3 regions of the Kitasatospora kazusensis genome follow, and region 3 is predicted to be linked to each of the others. Evidence: riboswitches for the same ligand, from Rfam matches in the RefSeq annotation. Region 3 holds a riboswitch; each other region holds the start of a gene.
The links. A riboswitch is a leader RNA that binds a small molecule or an ion and turns the genes downstream of it on or off. The one in region 3 is predicted to bind cyclic di-AMP.
Positions count from the first base shown of each region.

Region 1: another riboswitch for cyclic di-AMP. It lies ahead of ABD330_RS06205 (glycoside hydrolase family 16 protein); the one in region 3 lies ahead of ABD330_RS18230 (transglycosylase family protein).
Region 2: another riboswitch for cyclic di-AMP. It lies ahead of ABD330_RS04895 (transglycosylase family protein); the one in region 3 lies ahead of ABD330_RS18230 (transglycosylase family protein).

Region 1 covers NZ_BAAANT010000005.1:27,645-34,035, reverse strand. The annotation lists gene ABD330_RS06225 (Pr6Pr family membrane protein) at 1-223, shown strand, start outside; gene ABD330_RS06220 (alpha/beta hydrolase) at 383-1,564, shown strand; gene ABD330_RS06215 (MoaF-related domain-containing protein) at 1,619-1,948, opposite strand; gene ABD330_RS06210 (hypothetical protein) at 2,247-2,732, shown strand; cyclic di-AMP (ydaO/yuaA leader) riboswitch at 3,021-3,192, shown strand; gene ABD330_RS06205 (glycoside hydrolase family 16 protein) at 3,196-4,422, shown strand; gene ABD330_RS06200 (hypothetical protein) at 4,426-4,887, opposite strand; gene ABD330_RS06195 (antibiotic biosynthesis monooxygenase family protein) at 4,966-5,277, shown strand; gene ABD330_RS06190 (DUF397 domain-containing protein) at 5,361-5,564, opposite strand; gene ABD330_RS06185 (helix-turn-helix domain-containing protein) at 5,557-6,351, opposite strand.
Region 2 covers NZ_BAAANT010000003.1:262,086-268,476, forward strand. The annotation lists gene ABD330_RS04880 (glycoside hydrolase family 13 protein) at 1-844, shown strand, start outside; gene ABD330_RS04885 (LacI family DNA-binding transcriptional regulator) at 846-1,892, shown strand; gene ABD330_RS04890 (hypothetical protein) at 2,050-2,580, shown strand; gene ABD330_RS04895 (transglycosylase family protein) at 2,669-3,859, opposite strand; cyclic di-AMP (ydaO/yuaA leader) riboswitch at 3,865-4,025, opposite strand; gene ABD330_RS04900 (sirohydrochlorin chelatase family protein) at 4,471-5,358, opposite strand; gene ABD330_RS04905 (DUF397 domain-containing protein) at 5,799-6,035, shown strand; gene ABD330_RS04910 (ATP-binding protein) at 6,378-6,391, opposite strand, start outside.
Region 3 covers NZ_BAAANT010000020.1:13,636-20,026, forward strand. The annotation lists gene ABD330_RS18210 (Ppx/GppA phosphatase family protein) at 1-736, opposite strand, end outside; gene ABD330_RS18215 (DUF501 domain-containing protein) at 733-1,368, opposite strand; gene ABD330_RS18220 (FtsB family cell division protein) at 1,382-1,825, opposite strand; gene eno (phosphopyruvate hydratase) at 2,058-3,344, opposite strand; gene ABD330_RS18230 (transglycosylase family protein) at 3,542-4,384, opposite strand; cyclic di-AMP (ydaO/yuaA leader) riboswitch at 4,390-4,539, opposite strand; gene ABD330_RS18235 (cytochrome P450 family protein) at 4,763-6,082, opposite strand; gene ABD330_RS18240 (SDR family NAD(P)-dependent oxidoreductase) at 6,238-6,391, shown strand, end outside.

The DNA.
Region 1 (6,391 bases), on a different contig from region 3:
GAGCCGTGGCGCGGCCGTCGACTGGTACCCGTACCCCTTCCTCGATCCCCGGCTGCCGCGCGGCTACGCCCGGGTCGCCGGTGCCTGTGCCCTGGTGGCCGTCGCCTTCGTCCTGGTCGGTGCCGTGATCAGGTGGGCCGGCAACCGGCTGGGGGTCCGGGCGGCCGGCGGGCCCGGCGGCCACCGCCCCGCTCACCGGCCCACCGGGGACGTGCATACTTGACCCCCGGTGGGAGCGGGCTGGGAACTTCCTGGAATCGGCTCGGGGTTCGGCGCAACCTGGTACCCCGTTCGCGGCGTTCGTGCCTGTGGGCGACCCGGGGTGTCCCGTCGGTCGCAGGGACGGGCCGGGGGCCCGGTCGAGTACGGGAGCAACGGGTACATGGGCCTGACGAGCCACAAGGTGCTGGCACTGGTGGTGCTGGCCGCCGTCCTGGTGATGGCGGCGACGGTGTGGGTGTGGCCGCGGCTGGCGGGCGGGAACTGGCGCGCGGTGCTGGGCCGGATCGGCACCCTGCTGGGGACGCAGCTCGTGGTGATCTGCGCGCTCGGGCTGGTGGCGAACAACTACTTCGCCTTCTACAGCAGTTGGGACGACCTGCTGGGCACCGGCGACCAGGGTGCGGTCACCGTGCACACCAAGACCGCGGGCAAGGACCCGGCGGGCGGGCGGAGGATCCGTGTCATGCCCGTGCAGGACCTCGGCCGGGCGGCCGTCCAGGGCGGCGGCGCGATCGGACGGGACCCGAAGCAGGCCGGCGAGATCCAGCTGGTCCGGATAGCCGGTCCGGCGACCGGGCTCAGCACGGACGCCTACGTCTACCTGCCGCCGCAGTACTTCCAGCCGCAGTACGCGAACCGCCAGTTCCCCGCCGCCGTGGTGATGACCGGCTTCCCCGGTGACGCCAAGAACCTGGTGACCAGGCTCAACTACCCCGGTGCCGCACTCCAGTTGCTGCAGGACGGCAAGATGCAGCCGACCGTCCTGATCCTGATGCGCCCCTCCCCGGCGATGCCCGCCGACAGCGAGTGCGAGGACATCCCGGGCGGCACCCAGGCCGACTCGTACTTCACCAAGGACGTCCCCCAGGTGATCGAGGCCTCCTACCGGGTCTCCGCCGACCCGCACGCCTGGGGCGTGGTGGGCAACTCCACCGGCGGCTACTGCGCACTGAAGCTCGCGATGCGCCACCCCGACGTCTACCCGAACGCCGTCTCGATCTCCGGCTACTACAAGGCCGCCGAGGACGAGACCACCGGTGACCTCTTCAAGGGCAGCCGGCAGCGCCGTGACGAGGCCGACCTGATGTGGCGGCTGAAGAACCTGCCGCAGCCCGCGATCTCGGTGATGCTCTCCGGCAGCGAGGAGGGCGACGGCGACTACAAGAAGGAGACCGACGCCTTCGAGGCCGCGATCCAGAAGCCGATGAACGTCAGCACCGCCACCGTCCCGACCGGCGGCCACAACTTCCAGACCTGGACCCGCCTGCTGCCGCCCTCGCTGGAGTGGCTCTCCCAGCACCTCACCGTCCCGGCCGCCCCCGCCGTCCCGACCGGCGCGTAGCGGCTCCGCCGCCGGGGCCCGGATGGGCGCCCCGGCGGTCGTCCGGGAAGTTCCTCAGGCGAGGGGCTCCAGGGTGCCGGTGTGGAGCTCGCCGACCCGGCCGCCCTCGCCCTCGTACGTCCAGAAGACCCGGACGGTCAGCGCGGCCAGGTCCATCACGTGGCTGACGGTGATCCCGCTCGCCTCCGTCCAGCTGACGAAGTAGAGCTCCGGGCCGACGTGGGCGACGTGCAGGCCGACGTCCTCCCACTGGCCGGCCGACTCGCCGAGTCCCTCCCAGCGCAGCCGCGTCCCGTCGGCGGAGTAGGCGTTGCGGAAGGCGGCGCCGTTGTCGACCTGGAACAGGTAGGTGCGTCCGGCGAAGCCTGGCAGGGGCGCGGTCATCTTCGGGGCTTCCTCGTCTGGCTCGTCCTGGTGGCGACGGCCGGAGGCTCCGGCCTTGACCACCAACCTATCCGAACGGCACCCCGGTGAGCCGCTCCTTTCCGGGGGCGTCCACCGGTGCCGTCGGCCGCCCGGCGAGCCGGGACCCGACGCGGAGCCGGGCTTCCCGACCCGGGCGACGCCACGTCCGGGACGCGGTTCGAGACCCGGGGGCGGCCGCCGCAGCCCGGTGCTGCTCGCCGCCGGGATCGTGTTCGCGGTGGCCGCTGTCGCCGCTGTCGGCGTATCGGTTCACCTGATGTCGTCTGATCATCCGTCACATCCCATCCCCTCGAAGGCTTCTGTCCCGGGCGGCAGCGGCTCCGCCACCTTCGACCCGTCACCCGATCCGTCCCTCGGCCCTTCGCCGGACGACTCGCCCGACGACTCCCCGGGGATCGACTCCCCGTCACCCCTCCCGAGCCCGAGCACGGAGTCGCCGACCTCGGACCCGCCGCCCGCGACCGACTCGGCAGCGCCGAGCACCACGGCCTCCGCCGCCTCCCAGGACCCGGCCTCGGTCGTCCTCGCGTACGTCGCAGCCATCGACGCGCGCGACTACGGCCGGGCCTGGCAGCTGGGCGGCAGCAACGTCAGCTCCGACTACCAGAGCTTCGTCTCGGGCTTTGCCGCAACCGAGAGCGTCACCGCGACCCACACCGACGGCTCCGTGACGGTCTTCACCGGCACGTTCACGGTCGTCGGCGGGGTGATCACCGCCGCCGCGATGCACGCCGCGAACTGAGCCGGTACGCGGCTGTGCCCACGAGGGTCCCGCCGGGCGTACGGATTCTTGCGGGCCGCCCTACTTGCTGGTAACTCGGTTGGTGCCCAAGGGACTTGTCTGCTGTGGTCGGCCGCCAGGGGTGACCGTACGGACGCTCGCTGACCCCCTGCGGTCGCCCGGCTGCGGGCTGTGCGATGTGAGAGACGTCTCGTTGTTCGATCATGGTCAAGCTGGCTAGCCTGCACGGGATGTCCGCTTTGTGCGGACCCTGCCGTCGGGACGCCGAGTCCTGTCCACCCGCCGGCGGGCACTCGACCACCGAACACGGACAGGAGCGGGGGAACCAGGTCAGTCGCCGTACCGTCGTGCCCGCTCGTGGGTCGCGGTACGGCTTGGGGTGAAGCCGCTCCCCAGGCGGCCGGGCTTCCTCAGGGCCCGAACCCGACAGCTCACCTCGCAGGCGTCGCAGAGGACCTTCTCCATGCGCATTTCTGCCTCCCCGGCGCGCCTCGGCGCGATAGCCGGCGTCGCCGCCCTGGTCACCGTCCCGCTCGTGGGCCAGGCCAGCGCCGCCACCGGCGTCAGCGAGGACCGGCTGACCCCGACCTCGATGACCGCGGGCACCGCCACCACGGCGAGCCTCACGCTGCACTCGACCTCCTGCTTCACCGCCAAGACGGTCGGTGTCGGCATCCGTGACGCGGCCGGCCACAACCTCGACTTCCCGGGCAACCACTCCAACGTCCGGATCTGCCCGACCGGTGTCACGATCACCACCGGCGCCCGCACCCTCCCGGCCGGGACGTACACCCAGTTCGGCTTCTGGCAGGACAACGCCGGCCAGTGGCACAACCTCGCCGCCCGCCAGCTGACCGTCTCCAACGGCACCCCAGCCCCGGCCCCGGCTCCGGCCCCGGCTCCCGCGCCGAAGCCGACGCCCGCGCCCGCCCCGAAGCCGACGCCCGCTCCGGCCCCCGCCCCGGCTCCGGCGCCCGCGCCCACCCCGACCACCGGGTCGCCCGTCCCCGGCAAGTCGCTGACGTGGTCCGACGAGTTCAACAGCTCGATCAGCTGGGGCGACCGCTGGGTCGGCAACCAGAGCACCTCGTACAAGTACGGGAACCACAACCCGGACGACAACAAGCTCGACTGGCTCAACACCAACAACGTGAGCGTCTCGGGCGGCGTCGCCACCCTGACCGCGACCCCGTCCAGCCACACCCTGGAGAACGGCAAGCAGGCCTGGGACACCGGCTTCCTCACCACCGAGGGCTCGAAGGAGGGCTTCCAGGTCAAGACCGGCGACTACGCCGAGACCCGGGTCAAGCTGCCCGCCGGCTCCGGCGCCTGGCCCGCCCTGTGGACCTGGAAGAACGGCAACGGGGAGATCGACTCCTTCGAGTACCACCCCGACAACCCCAACCTGCTGGAGCTGACCAACCACGTCACGTCCGGCTCGAACTACTACACCAACGCGGGCGCCGTCGCCCCCGACCAGTGGGTGACCATCGGCACCTACTACGGCGCGAACTCCGTCGACTGGTACGTCAACGGCGTCAAGGTGTACTCCGACGGCCACGGCGTCGGCAGCAACTGGTCCGCGTACCTGATCCTGAACCTGTCGGTGGGCGCGGGCCAGTACCACCCGGGCCCGGCCGGCTCCGCGCCGATCACCATGCAGGCCGACTACGTGCGGGTCTACCGCTGACGGTCAGCTGACCGTGAGCGAGAACGGCGTGCTGTTGTTCTCCGGGTGACGGTCGTCCAGCCCGAACACCCTGACGTGCCCCTCGGCCACCGTGCCGTGGGGCACGTCGCGTCCCACCTGGACGGGCGCGAGCACGGTGGCCGTCCGCAGCCACGGCAGCCCGGGCGGGAAGGTGCAGCGGACCAGGTGCCCGGCGGCCGAGGTCACGCAGTCGGTGGGGAAGGACGCGGCCAGGAGGGTGAACCCGGCCGGTACGTCGATCAGCACGGTGAACGGCGAGGCCGTCCGGTCGGGGCCCAGGTTGGCGACGAAGCCGTGCACGGTCGTGCTGCCGCCCGGCGCGGCCGGGGCCGGATCGAGCCGGACGACGGCCAGATCGGAGTCGGAGGGGAGTTTGGCCGGTGCGGCGCCCAGGGTGGCGCCGACTGCCACGGTCACGGCCACGGCGATCGTTGCTCGGAGCATGGTCCTCACCTGTCTGCGTCAGGTACTGATGTGCATACCCAACGTAGCGGCGTAGCCTGAAATCCGGAGGTGAGGACGATGTCCGGACAGGTGTTGAGCGAGGTCAGTGCCGTGGTCGCGACCGACCGCCAGGCGGAGTTGGTGACGTCCTACCGGGAGCTGGTGGCCGGCCCGCTCCCCGAAGGGCTGATCAGGACGGAACTGCTGCGGGGCCCCGGCGGGCGTTGGCGGGTACAGAGCCTCTGGCGGGACCTGGCCGCCCTGGAGGCCGTCCGCGCCGACCCGAAGCTGACAGCGGCCCCCCGCCTGTTCCGCGCCGTGGGCGCGGAGCCGGAACTCACCGTCTTCCAGGTGACAGCCGCCCAGGTCGGAGCACTCGCCCTCGGCTGACGCCCCACACCGGCCCGACCCGGGGAAAACGCCAGGACCCCGCTACGCCGAACGGGGTAGCGGGGTCTCGCCGACTCTTCCGGTCAGACGCTGCCGAAGTCGCCGGCCTTGACCGCAGCGACGAACGAGGCGAACGCGTCGGCGGGGAAGACCAGCGCCGGGCCCTCGGGGTCCTTCGAGTCGCGGACGGGGACCACGCCGGGGAAACCGTCGGCAACCTCGATGCAGCCGCCTCCGCCGTTGCTGTGCGTGCTCTTGCGCCAGGGGGCGCCGGATAGGTCAACCATGGGTCTCAAGTTCCTTCCGTACCTCACGGATCACGGCCAGGCTGTCGGCCCGGCTCAGTGCGTCCACCTGGAGCCGATCGTACTTTCCGGCCCAGCCGGCAACTGTCTCGGCGTCCTGCTCCAGGTACCCCCTCTGGAGTGTCTCCGTGTAACCGACCATGGTTCGGTTCGGCAGGGTGAGCAGGGTCACCGCGTGGGACAACGGCCGATCTTCCGCGAGTCGGTAGGGCGCAACCTGTAGGAGTACGTTGGGTCGTTCGCTGAGCCGTTCCAGGTGGCTGAGCTGTTTCGTCATGACGATCGGGCCCCCGATGGGGCGATGTAGGACTCCCTCATCCAGGACGGCATGGATAGCCGCTGGCTGGTCCAACTTGCGCTGTCGCACTGCCAGGAGGCTGAGGCGTTCCTCCGCCTGTGCTTTCGTGGCTTCGCCGCGTCGCACGATGGCCGACTCGTAGGCACTGCCGTACTCCGGATGCTGAAGGATGCCCGGCACCATGTCCGTCTCGAACAGCCTTATGGCGATGGCCTTTCGTTCCTTGGGGGTGTACTCGGCGAAGCCTGGAATCAGGGCGCCGTTCTTCCAACTCCACCACAAGAGCGTCAGAGCGCCGTCGGTCCCCAGGTGTTGGTCGGCCAGCGTTACGAACTTTAAGCTCGGAGCCTGTTTCGCCGTCTCGACGTTCGAGATGTACACGTTGGAGTAGCGAACAAGCTTGCCAAGTTCGACCTGAGTCAGATTGCGCCCTTCTCTGGACCTGCGAAGTTGAACAGAGAGTGCGGCCAAGGGGGATGACGTTGGATCAAGTGTCCGACGGTTCAAGATC
Region 2 (6,391 bases), on a different contig from region 3:
GGCGTGGACCCCGACCGTCCAGCGCACCGCCAACTACGTCCGCCCGGACGAGCTGCACCAGGCGTTCAACTTCCAGTACCTGGGCACCGCCTGGGACGCCGCCGCGCTGCGCGAGGTCATCGACGTCTCGCTCGACTCGATGCGCCCGGTCGACGCCCCCACCACCTGGGTGCTCTCCAACCACGACGTCACCCGGCACGCCACCCGCTTCGCCAACCCGCCCGGCGGCACCCAGATCCGCACCCCCGGCGACCGCGAACTCGGCCTCCGGCGCGCCCGCGCCGCCACCCTGCTGATGCTCGCGCTGCCCGGCTCGGCCTACGTCTACCAGGGCGAGGAGCTCGGCCTGCCGGACGTCACCGACCTGCCCGACGAGGTCCGCCAGGACCCGTCCTTCTTCCGCCAGGCCGGCCAGGACGGCTTCCGCGACGGCTGCCGCGTCCCGATCCCGTGGTCCGGCACCGAGGCCCCGTACGGCTTCGGCCCGACCGCGGGCGGCCCCAGCTGGCTGCCGCAGCCCGCCGAGTGGGCCGCGCTCAGCGTGGAGGCCCAGGCCGGTGACCCGACCTCCACCCTGGAGCTCTACCGCAGCGCGCTGACCGTCCGCCGCGAGCACCCCGCGCTCGGCGCGGGCACGGCCGTGACCTGGCTGGACACCCCGCCGGAGGTGCTCGCCTTCCGCCGGGACAGCGCCGAGGGCTCGTTCGTCTGCACCGTCAACACCGGCGCCGAGCCGGTCCGGACGGCCGCACCCGGCCACGTCCTGCTCGCCTCCACCGAGGTGGTCGTGGTGGACGGCGAGACGGTCCTGCCGGCCGACAGCGCCATTTGGTGGGCGGTCTGACATGGGTGCAATAGGCTCTGGGATCGTGACTACGGCGCGACTCTCGGACATCGCGGCGCAGGCGGGGGTCAGCGAAGCGACCGTCAGCCGCGTCCTCAACGGCAAGGCTGGCGTCTCCGCCACCACGCGGCAGACCGTGCTGGCGGCACTCGACGTGCTCGGCTACGAGCGGCCCACCCGGCTGCGGCAGCGCAGCGCGGGCCTGATCGGGCTGATCACCCCGGAGCTGAGCAACCCGATCTTCCCCGCGCTGGCCCAGGTGATCGAGCAGGTGCTGAGCCGGCACGGCTACACGCCGGTGCTCTGCACCCAGACGCCGGGCGGCTCCACCGAGGACGAACTGGTGGAGATGCTGGTCGAGCGGGGGGTGGCCGGCATCGTCTTCGTCTCCGGCCTGCACGCGGACTCCACCGCCGACCACGACCGGTACGCGAAACTGACGGGCCGTCAGGTGCCGTTCGTGCTGATCAACGGGTACAGCGAGAAGATCGCCGCGCCGTTCATCTCGCCGGACGACCGGGCCGCGATGTGGATGGCGGTGCAGCACCTGGTCGAGCTGGGCCACGAGCGGATCGGCCTGGCCGTCGGCCAGCGCCGGTACGTGCCCGTCCTGCGCAAGATCGAGGGCTTCACGGCGGCCGTCCAGGCGCTGCTGCACAAGACCCCCGAGGAGGCCGAGGGCCTCGTCCACCACACGCTGTTCAGCGTGGAGGGCGGGCACGCGGCGGCCGGCGCCCTGCTGGACAAGGGGTGCACGGCGATCGTCTGCGGCTCCGACATGATGGCGCTCGGCGCGATCCGCGCGGTCCGCCAGCGCGGACTGGCCGTCCCGCAGGACATCTCGGTGGTCGGTTTCGACGATTCGCCGTTGATAGCGTTCACCGAACCGCCGCTCACCACCATCCGCCAGCCGGTCGAGGCGATGGCCACCGCCGCGGTGGACGCCCTGCTCGAAGAGGTGGGCGGCAGCCCGGGCCAGCGCGCCGAGTTCATGTTCCAGCCGGAGCTGGTGATGCGGGGCTCCACGGGCGCGAACCCGAAGCAGTAGGCAACCGGTCGGCCACAACAGGGGCGCGAGGAACTGCGCGAAGTCGGAAGGGCACAGGTCCGCACCTTCCGGTTTCGCGCAGTTCCTCGCGCCCCTGTTGTGGTTGACGCCTCGCTGCTGGGCTGCGGGTCGGTCGTGCGGGTGTGACGATCGGATCATGAGACGTAAGCAGACGGGGGAGACGGAACCGCGCCTCGACGGGCGTAAGCGGTTGCTGCTCGGCGGCGGGCTGCTGGTGGTGCTGGTGGTGGTCTACCTCATCCTGGCCGCGACCATCCCGCGCTGGTGGTCGCAGCGGGTCGGGGACGCGGTCGGCGGCCACCTGGGGACCGGGCTGGTCCTCGGCCTGTGCATCGGCATCAGCTGCACGCTGCTGCCCTTGATGGTGGCCTGGATCGGGCTGCGCAAGCGGCGGACCTGGAAGGCCGTCGCCGCCTGGCTGTCGCTCGCGGTCGTCCTGGCGCTGCCGAACCTGTGGACGCTGGGCGTCGTGGTCGGCGGCGGCAGCGGCGCGCACGCCGGCCGGCGGGTGATGGACGTGAACGCGCCCTGGTTCCGGGGCGCCTCGCTGGTGGGCGCCGTCATCGCGGCGGTGGCCTTCGCGGGGTTCCTGCTCGTCACCCGGTCGCGGCGCCGGGACGCCGTGCCGACGGCGGAGAAGCCCCCCGCCGGGGTGTCCGGCGGGTGAGCGGCCCACGCCAGGGCCGGACAGGCGGGTGCCCCCGGAGACGACCAGTTCTCCGGGGGCACCAGGTGCTGCGGGTACTACCGGGGCGTCAGACCCGGCCGGCGAAGTCCGGGGCCCAGTTGCTGATGGACTCGGTCTTCACACCGGCGCTCGGGTTGGCGGCCTCGACGTACTCGCCGTTGCCGACGTACATGGCGACGTGGTAGACGCCCGAGTTGCTGCCGTTGTTGGACCAGAACAGCAGGTCGCCCGGCTGCAGGCTGTCCAGCGAGACGCGGGTGGTGGCGTCGGCCTGGTCGGCGGCCACGCGGGGGAGCGAGATGCCGGCCTGGCGGTAGGCGGCCTGGGTCAGACCCGAGCAGTCCCAACCGCCGTCGCTGGTGCCGCCGTAGACGTACGCCTGGCCGAGCTTGGACTCGGCGAAGGAGATCGCGGCGGCCTTGCTGCCGGTCGCGGCCGGGGCCTGGGCGGCCGCCGGGGCAGCGGCGACGGTGCCGTTGCGGTGGGCGGAGGTGGTCCGGGTGGTGGCCTTCGGCGCGGCGGGCTGCTGCGGGGCGGCCTGGGCGGGAGCCTCCTGGGCCGGCGCGGCGACGGCGACGTTGCCGCCGAGGCTGAGCTGCTGGCCCGGGTAGATGACGTCCGGGCCGGAGCCCAGCTGTGCCTTGTTGAGGTCGTACAGCTTCTGCCAGCCGCCCTGGACGCTGTTCTTCTGGGCGATGGTGGAGAGCCAGTCACCGGCGACGACGGTGTACGACTTGTCCGCGACGGGGGCGGCGGCCGGGGCCGGAGCCTGGGCGGCGGGGGCGGACTCCGGGGCAGCCTGGGGGGCGGCCTTCGGAGCGCTGTGCCGGGTGCTCGGAGCGGCGGCCTTGGGGGCCGGGGCGCTGGAGCCGGTGTCGACCTGGGCGGCGGCGCCGCCCTTGGTCAGCCCGCCCTGGATGGAGCAGACCGGCCAGGCACCGGGGCCCTGGTCGGCGAGCACCTTCTCGGCGACCGCGATCTGCTGGTCCTTGGTGGCCTGGTTGGCCTGCGAGGCGTACTGGGTGCCGCCGTACGCGGCCCAGGTGCTGGAGGTGAACTGCAGGCCGCCGTAGAAGCCGTTGCCGGTGTTGATGCTCCAGTTGCCGGTGCTCTCGCACTGGGCGACCTTGTCCCAGGTGGAGACCGGGGCGGCCGAGGCGACGCCGGCGGTGAGGCACGGGATCGAGAGGCCGAGGCCGACCACGCCGGTGGCGGCGATCAGACGGCGGGTGCGCTTGGTGGCATTGATGGGCAGCATGAAAAAGCGTTCCTCTCCCACGCCTGCGAGGTGAGCTGTCGGATTCGGGCTGGAGTTGCCCGGCCGTGCTGAGCACGGCTTCACCCCAAGCCCGGTCGCGGTCCGAGGACCGCTGCCGGGCGACTTACCTGGTTCCCCCGCCCCTGCCGTGGTGCGTTTCTGCGTGCCAGTCCGTCCGGTGGCAGGACTCGGCGTCCCGGATGAACTGGGTCCGTGTGACCACGAACGGGAGCACGTTAGACAGACTTAAGTTGAAACCGCAAATACCTGTGACGGCGCTCACAGATCATTTTCGAATCCCTCATGATCGGAATCTCGCGGCCCACTTGATCAAATTCGATCGGATTCGAGCATTTCCGGTTCGGATTACCGGAACTGTCCGCGTTTCAGGTTCCGGCGGCACGGCCGAGGGGTGCGTGGAAGTCGGTCGACCACGAAGCATCGGAGGATGCGGTCCGGCCGGCGGCCAGGGCCGAAGGGCCCGGGACGGGCGGGCCGAAGGGGCGGGAGGGACGGGCCGTAGGAGAGGGGGCGGACGGGCCGGAGGAGAGGGGTGCCCGAACGCGAGAGGGGCCCCGGAAAGGGGCCCCTCGTCGTGCGGCGGCGGCAGGTCAGCCGGCCGGCTGCTCCTCGGTCTCGGCCGGGGCCTCGCCGGGTGCCGGGAGGTTGAGCGCGGCCAGGTAGGTCGAGGCGATCAGCTGGCCGACGGCCTGGTAGGTGCCGATCGGCGCGGCGCTCGGGCAGCCGGTCTCCTCGGCGGCCTGGGCGAGCAGCTCCGGGTCGGCCTCGGGGCCGATCACCAGGGGGGCCAGCGCAGGGCGCTCCGAGCCGGTGGCCCGCAGGTGGTCCACGGCGGCCGCGACCGAGCCGGGCACGTCCAGGGCGGCCGCCACCACGGGCACCGCGAGACGGGCGGCCAGCAGGACGCCGGTGATCCCGGCGGCCGTGGCGGCCTCCTCGCCGCCGACGGTGGTCAGCACCACGCCGTCGGCAGCCGTCGCGATCGCGAACAGCCGGGCGCGGTCGGCCCGGGCCAGACCCGCCTCGGAGAGCCGGACGTGCACCGCCTCGGCCAGCAGCGGGTGCGGGCCGAGCACGTCGGTGACGGTCGTACCGGCCTCGGCGGCGAGCTGCCGCAGGTCCGTCAGGAAGTCGTGCGGTCCGGCCAGCAGCGGCACCAGGACGGGCGCGGGCTGCCCCGCGGCGGCGGCCTGGGCCAGCAGGTCGGCCACGGTGGGCGCGTACGGGTCGTACTCGGCGTCGGGCGCCGCCAGGTAGGCGGCGGCGGCCTCGATGCCGGGCTGCTCGCCGCGCACGACGGAGAGCAGTTCCTCGACGACCGGCCGCGCCTCGGGCCCGGCGGTGGCCGGGACGGCCAGCACCAGGGCCGGGGCCCCGGTCGGGACCTCGGGGCGCTCGGGGCGGCGGTGGCGCCCCCGCGCACGGGAGCCTGGGGTTCGGACGGGCAGTGGCGCGCCCGGAATGGCTGCGGTGCTCATGGCGGAGATCGTAAGACATTGGGAGGCCCTGCCTGCAGTCGGATCCCGGTCCGGCGGGTTGGGGCCCGCAAAAATGCGGATATTTGCCCCCAAAACACACCCGTGACCTGCTGACACTCCGTCTCGTCGACCCCGCCGTCCGGGGTCCCGCCGGGCCGGAGTGACGTGCCTCACAGTCGTCCCGGCAGGTGACGGACCGTGAGCCGAGTCGATCGAGGTCAAGATCGACGCGCCGCCGCGCTGTCTGTACAGGGCGTCATCGAAGTACTTGGGATTTGACCTGTTATGTCCGCTTACGGGTCGTCAACTGTGGTTGTCCGTAAGGAGATACAGGCTCGTGACAGTGGCTTATGCACGCGCGAGTTCCCGTGCTGATGCACGTGCACTGGAGTTATCATCACGTCAAGTGAGGCGAACGCCAGGCAGGTCGGGAGATTTCAATGCAGAACACGTACAACGGCATGGCGGCTGCGGACCTCGAAGGTGTGGTCTGGCAGAAGAGCCGGCACAGCAACTCGCAGGGCAACTGCGTGGAGTTCGCCGCACTGCCGGGGGGTGATGTGGCCATGCGCAACTCCCGCTTCCCAGCGGGGCCCGCATTGATCTACACAAGGGCCGAGATAGCGGCACTGCTGCTCGGCGCGAAGGACGGGGAGTTCGACCACCTGGCGGTCTGAACCGCCGTTGTTCCCGGTACGGAAGGGCCGTCGTGGCTCATGTCACCGCGACGGCCTTCGTCTTGTTCTCCCCATCTGATTCCCCCGTACGTGATTCCCCCTGCGCGCGGCCCGATTGACCCGCGCGCCGTCGCGTGCCCCCGCGCGCCCCCGCACGGCCCGGTGCGGGCCCGTCTGCCGGACGTCGCGGCCGACCGGAATCCCCGCCGGTGCCCGGGCCTACTCTCGTTCGGGGGCCGACTTCCAGTGTGGGCCGCTTTCCTTCCGCGTGGGTGCCCGCCCCGAGCGGCCGCCCGGCCGGACCGGCCGAGTGGACGTCAGGTGCGGTGTTCCGCGTGGGCGTCAGGCGGAGCGGC
Region 3 (6,391 bases):
CGAGCGGAATCCGGGAGTGGTGGATGGCCACGGAGTCGTACGCGGGCAGGCCCAGCGCGATGCCGGCCACCGTGGTGACCGTACCCGCGAGCCCGACCAGGGTGGCCGCCCCGGTCAGCGGGACGCTCTCGGCGGCCAGGTCCAGCGCCGCCCGGATGTCCGCCCTGGCGGCCGAGATCTGATCGGGGGTCGGCAACTCGACCCCGGCGAAGTGCCGCTCGGTCAGCCGGACGCAGCCGATGTCCACCGACCTGGCGGCCTCGACCTCACCCGTACCGAGCACGAACTCGGTGGAGCCGCCGCCGAGGTCGAAGACCAGGTACGGGGACTCGACGGCCTCGCCGGTGAGCTCCTTGGTGGCGCCGGTGAAGGAGAGCCGGGCCTCCTCGTCGCCGCTGACCACCTCGGGCTCGACGCCGAGGATCTCCTTGACGCCCTTGGTGAACTCCTCGGCGTTCTCCGCGTCCCGCGAGGCGGAGGTGGCGACCATCCGCAGCCGGTCCGGGCCGACGCCGTGCTCGGCGAGCACGGCGGCGTACTCGCGGCAGGCCGCGAAGGTGCGCTCCAGCGCCTCCGGGGCGAGCCGGCCGGTGCGGTCCACGCCCTGGCCGAGCCGGTTGATGACCATCCGGCGGTCGAGGTCGCCGATCGCGCCGGTCTCGGGGTCGAGGTCGGCGATCAGCAGCCGGATCGAGTTGGTGCCGCAGTCGATCGCGCCCACCCGGGTGGTCGTCACCGCGCCTCCTCCTCGGCCTGGCGCTTCTTCTCGGCGCGCTCGGCGGCCAGCTGCTCCTTCGCCGCGATCACCGCGGCGTGGTCCTCGGCCTGTTCACGCTGCTCGGCCACCACGGCGGCGCTCTCCTGGACGGCCTCCGGGCTGACACAGGGGCCCTTGGCCCACCAGTCCTCCAGCATGCCGATCGCCTCGTCGCCCAGCGGGTTGACGCCGGGCCCGGCCGCCAGCGAGTGGCCGACCAGCACGTGCAGGCACTTCACCCGGTCCGGCATGCCGCCGGCGCTGGGGAAGCCCTCCAGCACCTCGATGGCGTCCCGGCGGGCGATGTAGTCCTCGTGCGCCTTCTCGTACGCGGCGGCGAGCTCGGGATCCTCGGCCAGCCGGGCGGTCTGGTCCTTCATCACACCCGCCGCCTCCAGGGTGCCGATCAGCGAGGCGGCCTTGGGGCAGGTCAGGTAGTACAGGGTCGGGAACGGCGTACCGTCCGGCAGCCGGGGCGCCGTCTCGACGACGTCCGGGTTGCCGCACGGGCAGCGGTGCGCCACCCCGCGCAGGCCACGCGGGACGCGGCCGAGCTGGGCCGCGATGGCGGCGACGTCGGTGTCGGAAACTTCGGGGTTCTCAAGGGTCATGGGGGTGCTGTCTCTAGCGAGGGGCGGGGGCGGGGGTAGCGGCGGAGTCGGCCAGGTCGACCGAGTCCCAGACGCTGGTGTACCAGGGCCGGGCGGCGGCGGCCTTCGCGGCCGGGGCGGAGCCGGCCGCGGACGGCCGGGCGGTGGCGGGCGGCGACGGGTCGACCGAGACGAACGGCGTCTCACCGGGCATCGCGTAGTGCAGCCGCACGCGGGCCTGCGCCTTCACGAACGCCGGGTCCTCCCAGCGGGCGCGTTCCTTGCCGAGCTGCTCCACCTGCCGACGGGCGTTGTCGGCCTTGGCGCGCTGGGCGGCGATCTCCGACCGCTGCGAGATGAACTGCCGGGTGGGGTAGGCGAGGATCGCGACGAGCGAGCAGAGCACCAGGACCAGGACGGTCGCCCGGCTGGTGAAGCGCGGACGCGCCGCCAGGCCAGGGATCCTCCACTTGGCCATGTCTCCGCCACCCCTCCTGATCGCACCGGTGCCCCGGCACCCACCCTACGGGGTGAACACCGGGGCACCGGTCAGGCCCACGCGGCACGCGCCCAAGGGGCGCGTGGGGGTACCTCCCGGCCGAAGGCTGGGGGAGAACTGCGCGAGATCGGAAGGCAACGGTCCGCACCTTCCGACGTCGCGCAGTTCCCCGCGCCCCTAGTGGTTGGCCGGCTGCACTAGGTTGCCCGAGTTACTCCGCGGCCTTGAAGCGGGGGAACGCGCCGCGGCCGGCGTACTCCGCGGCGTCGTCGAGGATCTCCTCGATGCGCAGCAGCTGGTTGTACTTGGCGACGCGCTCGGAGCGGGCCGGGGCGCCGGTCTTGATCTGGCCGCAGTTGGTGGCGACGGCGAGGTCGGCGATGGTGACGTCCTCGGTCTCGCCGGAGCGGTGCGACATCATGCAGCGGTAGCCGTTGCGCTGGGCCAGCTCGACGGCGTCCAGGGTCTCGGTCAGCGAACCGATCTGGTTCACCTTGACCAGCAGCGCGTTGGCGGTGCCGGTCTCGATGCCACGGGCCAGGCGGGCCGGGTTGGTCACGAACAGGTCGTCACCGACCAGCTGGACCTTGTCGCCGAGCTTGTCGGTCATGGCCTTCCAGCCGTCCCAGTCCGACTCGTCCAGCGGGTCCTCGATCGAGACCAGCGGGTACGAGGCGACCAGGTCGGCGTAGTAGTCGATGAGCTCGGCGGCGGTGAGCGCCTTGCCCTCGAACTGGTAGGCGCCGTCCTTGTAGAACTCGGACGCGGCGACGTCCAGCGCCAGCGCGACGTCCTTGCCCGGGGTGTAGCCGGCCTTCTTGATGGCCTCGGTGATGAGGTCCAGCGCCTCGCGGTTGCTGTCCAGGTTCGGGGCGAAGCCGCCCTCGTCGCCGAGACCGGTGGAGAGGCCGCGCTCCTTCAGCACGCCCTTGAGGGTGTGGTAGACCTCGACGCCCCAGCGGACGGCCTCGGAGAAGGACTCCGCGCCGATCGGAGCGATCATGAACTCCTGGATGTCCACGTTGGAGTCCGCGTGCGAACCGCCGTTGAGGATGTTCATCATCGGGACGGGCAGCACGTGCGCGTTCGGGCCGCCGAGGTAGCGGAACAGCGGCAGGTCGCTGGCCTCGGAGGCGGCGTGCGCCACGGCGAGCGAGACGCCGAGGATCGCGTTGGCGCCCAGCGAGGACTTGTCGGGGGTGGCGTCCAGGTCCAGCATGGCCTGGTCGATCAGCCGCTGCTCGGTGGCGTCGTAGCCGACGAGCTCCGGGCCGATCTGCTCGATGACGGCGAGGACGGCCTTCTCGACGCCCTTGCCGAAGTAGCGGTTCTTGTCGCCGTCGCGCAGCTCAAGCGCCTCGAAGGCACCGGTGGAGGCACCGGACGGGACAGCGGCACGGCCGGTGCTGCCGTCGTCGAGACCGACCTCGACCTCGACCGTGGGGTTGCCACGCGAGTCGAGAATCTCACGGGCTACGACGACATCAATGGACGGCACGAGGCATCTCCTATGCGGAAGCGGGTCCTGCGGACGAGTGCGGAGTCGTTACGACCAGAGCCTAACCGCACCGGGGCCCGGGGCCGCGCTGCCCCAGCTCCCGTCTCACCGTGTGGCCTGCCTACTCGCCGGTAGTTCACCCGGACGACGGGGGCCGGCCGGTCCGGGCGCCGCCGGACCGGCCTCCTCACGGCGGGTCAGCCGAACCGGAGCTGCTGACCCGGGAGGATCAGATCCGGGTTGCCGCCGACGGTCGACCTGTTGCCGTCGTACAGCGACTGCCAGCCGCCGGGGACGCCCTGGCTCCGCGCGATGACCGACAGGGTGTCACCGGGCTTGACGGTGTAGCTCCGGGTGAACGCGTTCGCCCCGGCGGGAGCGGCCGGAGCGGCGGGAACGGCAGGGGCGGCGGCCCGGGCCGGGGCGGTCCGCTGCTCGGCCGCGCCGGCGAACTGGTTGTAGATGCCCTGGTGGCCGGTCCAGTACCAGCCACCGTCCTTCTGGTACCAGTACTTGCCCGAGCCGGCGTCGTACCCGGCCCGGCCCGGGAAGCCCGGGGTGGCGGCGGCCGGGGCGCCGGTGCGCGGCGCCGGGGTGGCGGCCTTCTTCGCGCCGGCGGCCGTCGAGGACGAGGCGCCGGTGTCGACCGAGGCGGCCGGACCACCCCGCCCCAGACCGGCCTCGACCGAGCAGACCGGCCAGGCGCCCGGACCCTGCGAGGCGAGCACCTGCTCGGCCACCGCGATCTGCTGGCCCCTGGTCGCCCGGTCCGCCTGCGAGGCGTACTTGGCGCCGCCGAACGCGTTCCAGGTGCCGGAGGTGAACTGCAGGCCACCGTAGAAGCCGTTGCCGGTGTTGATGCTCCAGTCCCCGCCGCTCTCGCAGTCGGCGACCCGGTCCCAGGTCGAGGCGGGAGCGGCGTGCGCGCCGGTGGCGGTGAGCAGCGGCAGTGCGAGACCGACGCCGGCCACGCCGGCGACGGCGATGGCCTTCTCGGTCTGGGTGGGGCGACGGTGACGGCCCGAACCGGTGAAGAGCATGAAGAAGTCCCTCTCCGCACGCCTGCGAGGTGAGCTGTCGGGTTCGGACCGGGAGGTGGCCCGGCCGCGCGGAGGCGGCTTCACCCCAAGCCGTGGGGGACGGCGACAAAACCTGGGTCCCCCGCCCCTGCCCAAGGGTCTGGTCGGTGTCCCGTGAGCGCGGCGGGCAGGATTCGGCGTTCCGCGCACGGAGTTCGCAGCTACGAACACCAGCGAGATTAAGCAGATGGACTGTCAGATCACAAGCTCATATCGCGCTCATCACACGGAAATCACGGACCGTCATGGATTGCCTACAAACGGTTCCGGATTGCCCGGTTTGATGGGTGTTCATACCGTTCCGCCACCGGCTCCCCCGACACGCCGTCAGAGCGGCATTTACGACATTCCGGGCGCGACCGGCGCTGTCGGGACCGTCGGCCCTGTCGGGACCGTCGGCACCGCCAGGGCCGCCGGGGTGAACGCGACCGGCAACTCCCGCAGCCCGCGCATGATCAGGCCGCCGCGCCAGCGCAGGTCCTCCGGCTCGGCGTCCAGCCGGAGATCCGGCAGGCGGGTCAGCAGGGCGCCCAGCGCCGCCTGCCCCTCCAGCCGGGCCAGCGGGGCGCCGATGCAGTAGTGGATGCCGTGGCCGAAGCCCAGGTGCGGATTGTCCTTGCGGGCCAGGTCGAGGGTGTTCTCGCGGGCGAACCGGGCCGGGTCGCGGTCGGCCGCCGCGAGTACGACCAGCACCGGATCGCCGACCGGGATGTCGACTCCGCCGATGGTCAGCGGATGGGTCGCGAACCGCCAGGTGGCCAGCTCCACCGGACCGTCGTAGCGCAGGAGTTCCTCCACCGCCGTGGTGAGCAGCCCGGTCTCGCCGCGCGCGACGGACGCCTGCAGCAGCTCCCGCTGTCCGGGGTTGCGCAGCAGGGCGAACGTCCCGTTGCCGATCAGGTTCACGGTGGTCTCGAACCCGGCGAACAGCAGGATGAACGCCATCGCCGCCGCCTCGTTCTCGGTGAGGTGCTCGCCGTGGTCACTGGCCCGGATCAGCCCGGAGATCAGGTCGTCGCCGAGGTCGGCACGCTTGCGGTGGATCAGCTCCAGCAGGTAGGCCCGCATCTTCTTCACCGCGCGGGCCACACCGCCGCGCGGGCCCCCGCTCTGCCCGGGTTTGGCGTGCCGGATCATCATCCCGGCCCAGTCCCGGAAGTCGTCCTGGTCCTCCGGCGGCACGCCGAGCAGGTCGCAGATCGCGTAGATGGGCAGCGGGAAGGCGAACTCGTGGATCAGGTCGGCCGAGCCCCGCTCCGCGAAGCCGTCGATCAACCGTTCGGTGAGCTGGCGCACCCGTGGCTCGAACTCGGCCACCCCGCGCGGGGTGAACGCCTTGGAGACCAGCCGGCGCAGCCTGGTGTGGTCCGGCGGGTCGATGTTGAGCAGGTGCGTCATCAGGTCCGCCTGGCGCTCCCCCGGGATGCCGGTGCGGCCGCTGCTGCGGCCGTGGTGCGTGGGGTTCTTGGAGAGCCGGGAATCGGCCAGCGCCTGCCGGGCGTCCGCGTACCGGGTCACCAGCCAGGCGTCCACCCCGCTCGGCAGCGTGGTGCGGTGGACGGGCGAGTGCTCGCGCAACCACGCGTACGCGGGGTAGGGGTCGGCGGCGAACTCCCAGGTGAAGAGTTCCGGCTGACTGGTTTCGGGCGTTTCGGGCATGCCATGAAGGTAACCGGTGGCGGGAGGAGTGAGCCTGGTCACCTGGCGGGTAATCCCTGTTGCGGAGGGTCGCGGCGCGTCTACGATCCTCCGAAGCCGTGGGGCGGGCCGTGCGGTGCCCGCCTGCGGCGAGTCGCTCTCAGGGAGGAGCAGACATGCGAGTAGCCGGGGCAGTGGTGGTGATCGCCGTACTCCGCGGTGGTTCGGGATCGGATCTGGCACGACGGTTCACCGCCGCCGGTGCGGCGGGGGTGCTCGTCGCGGACCAGAACCCGGGTGCCGCCGAGGACCTGGCCGCCGAGCTGGACC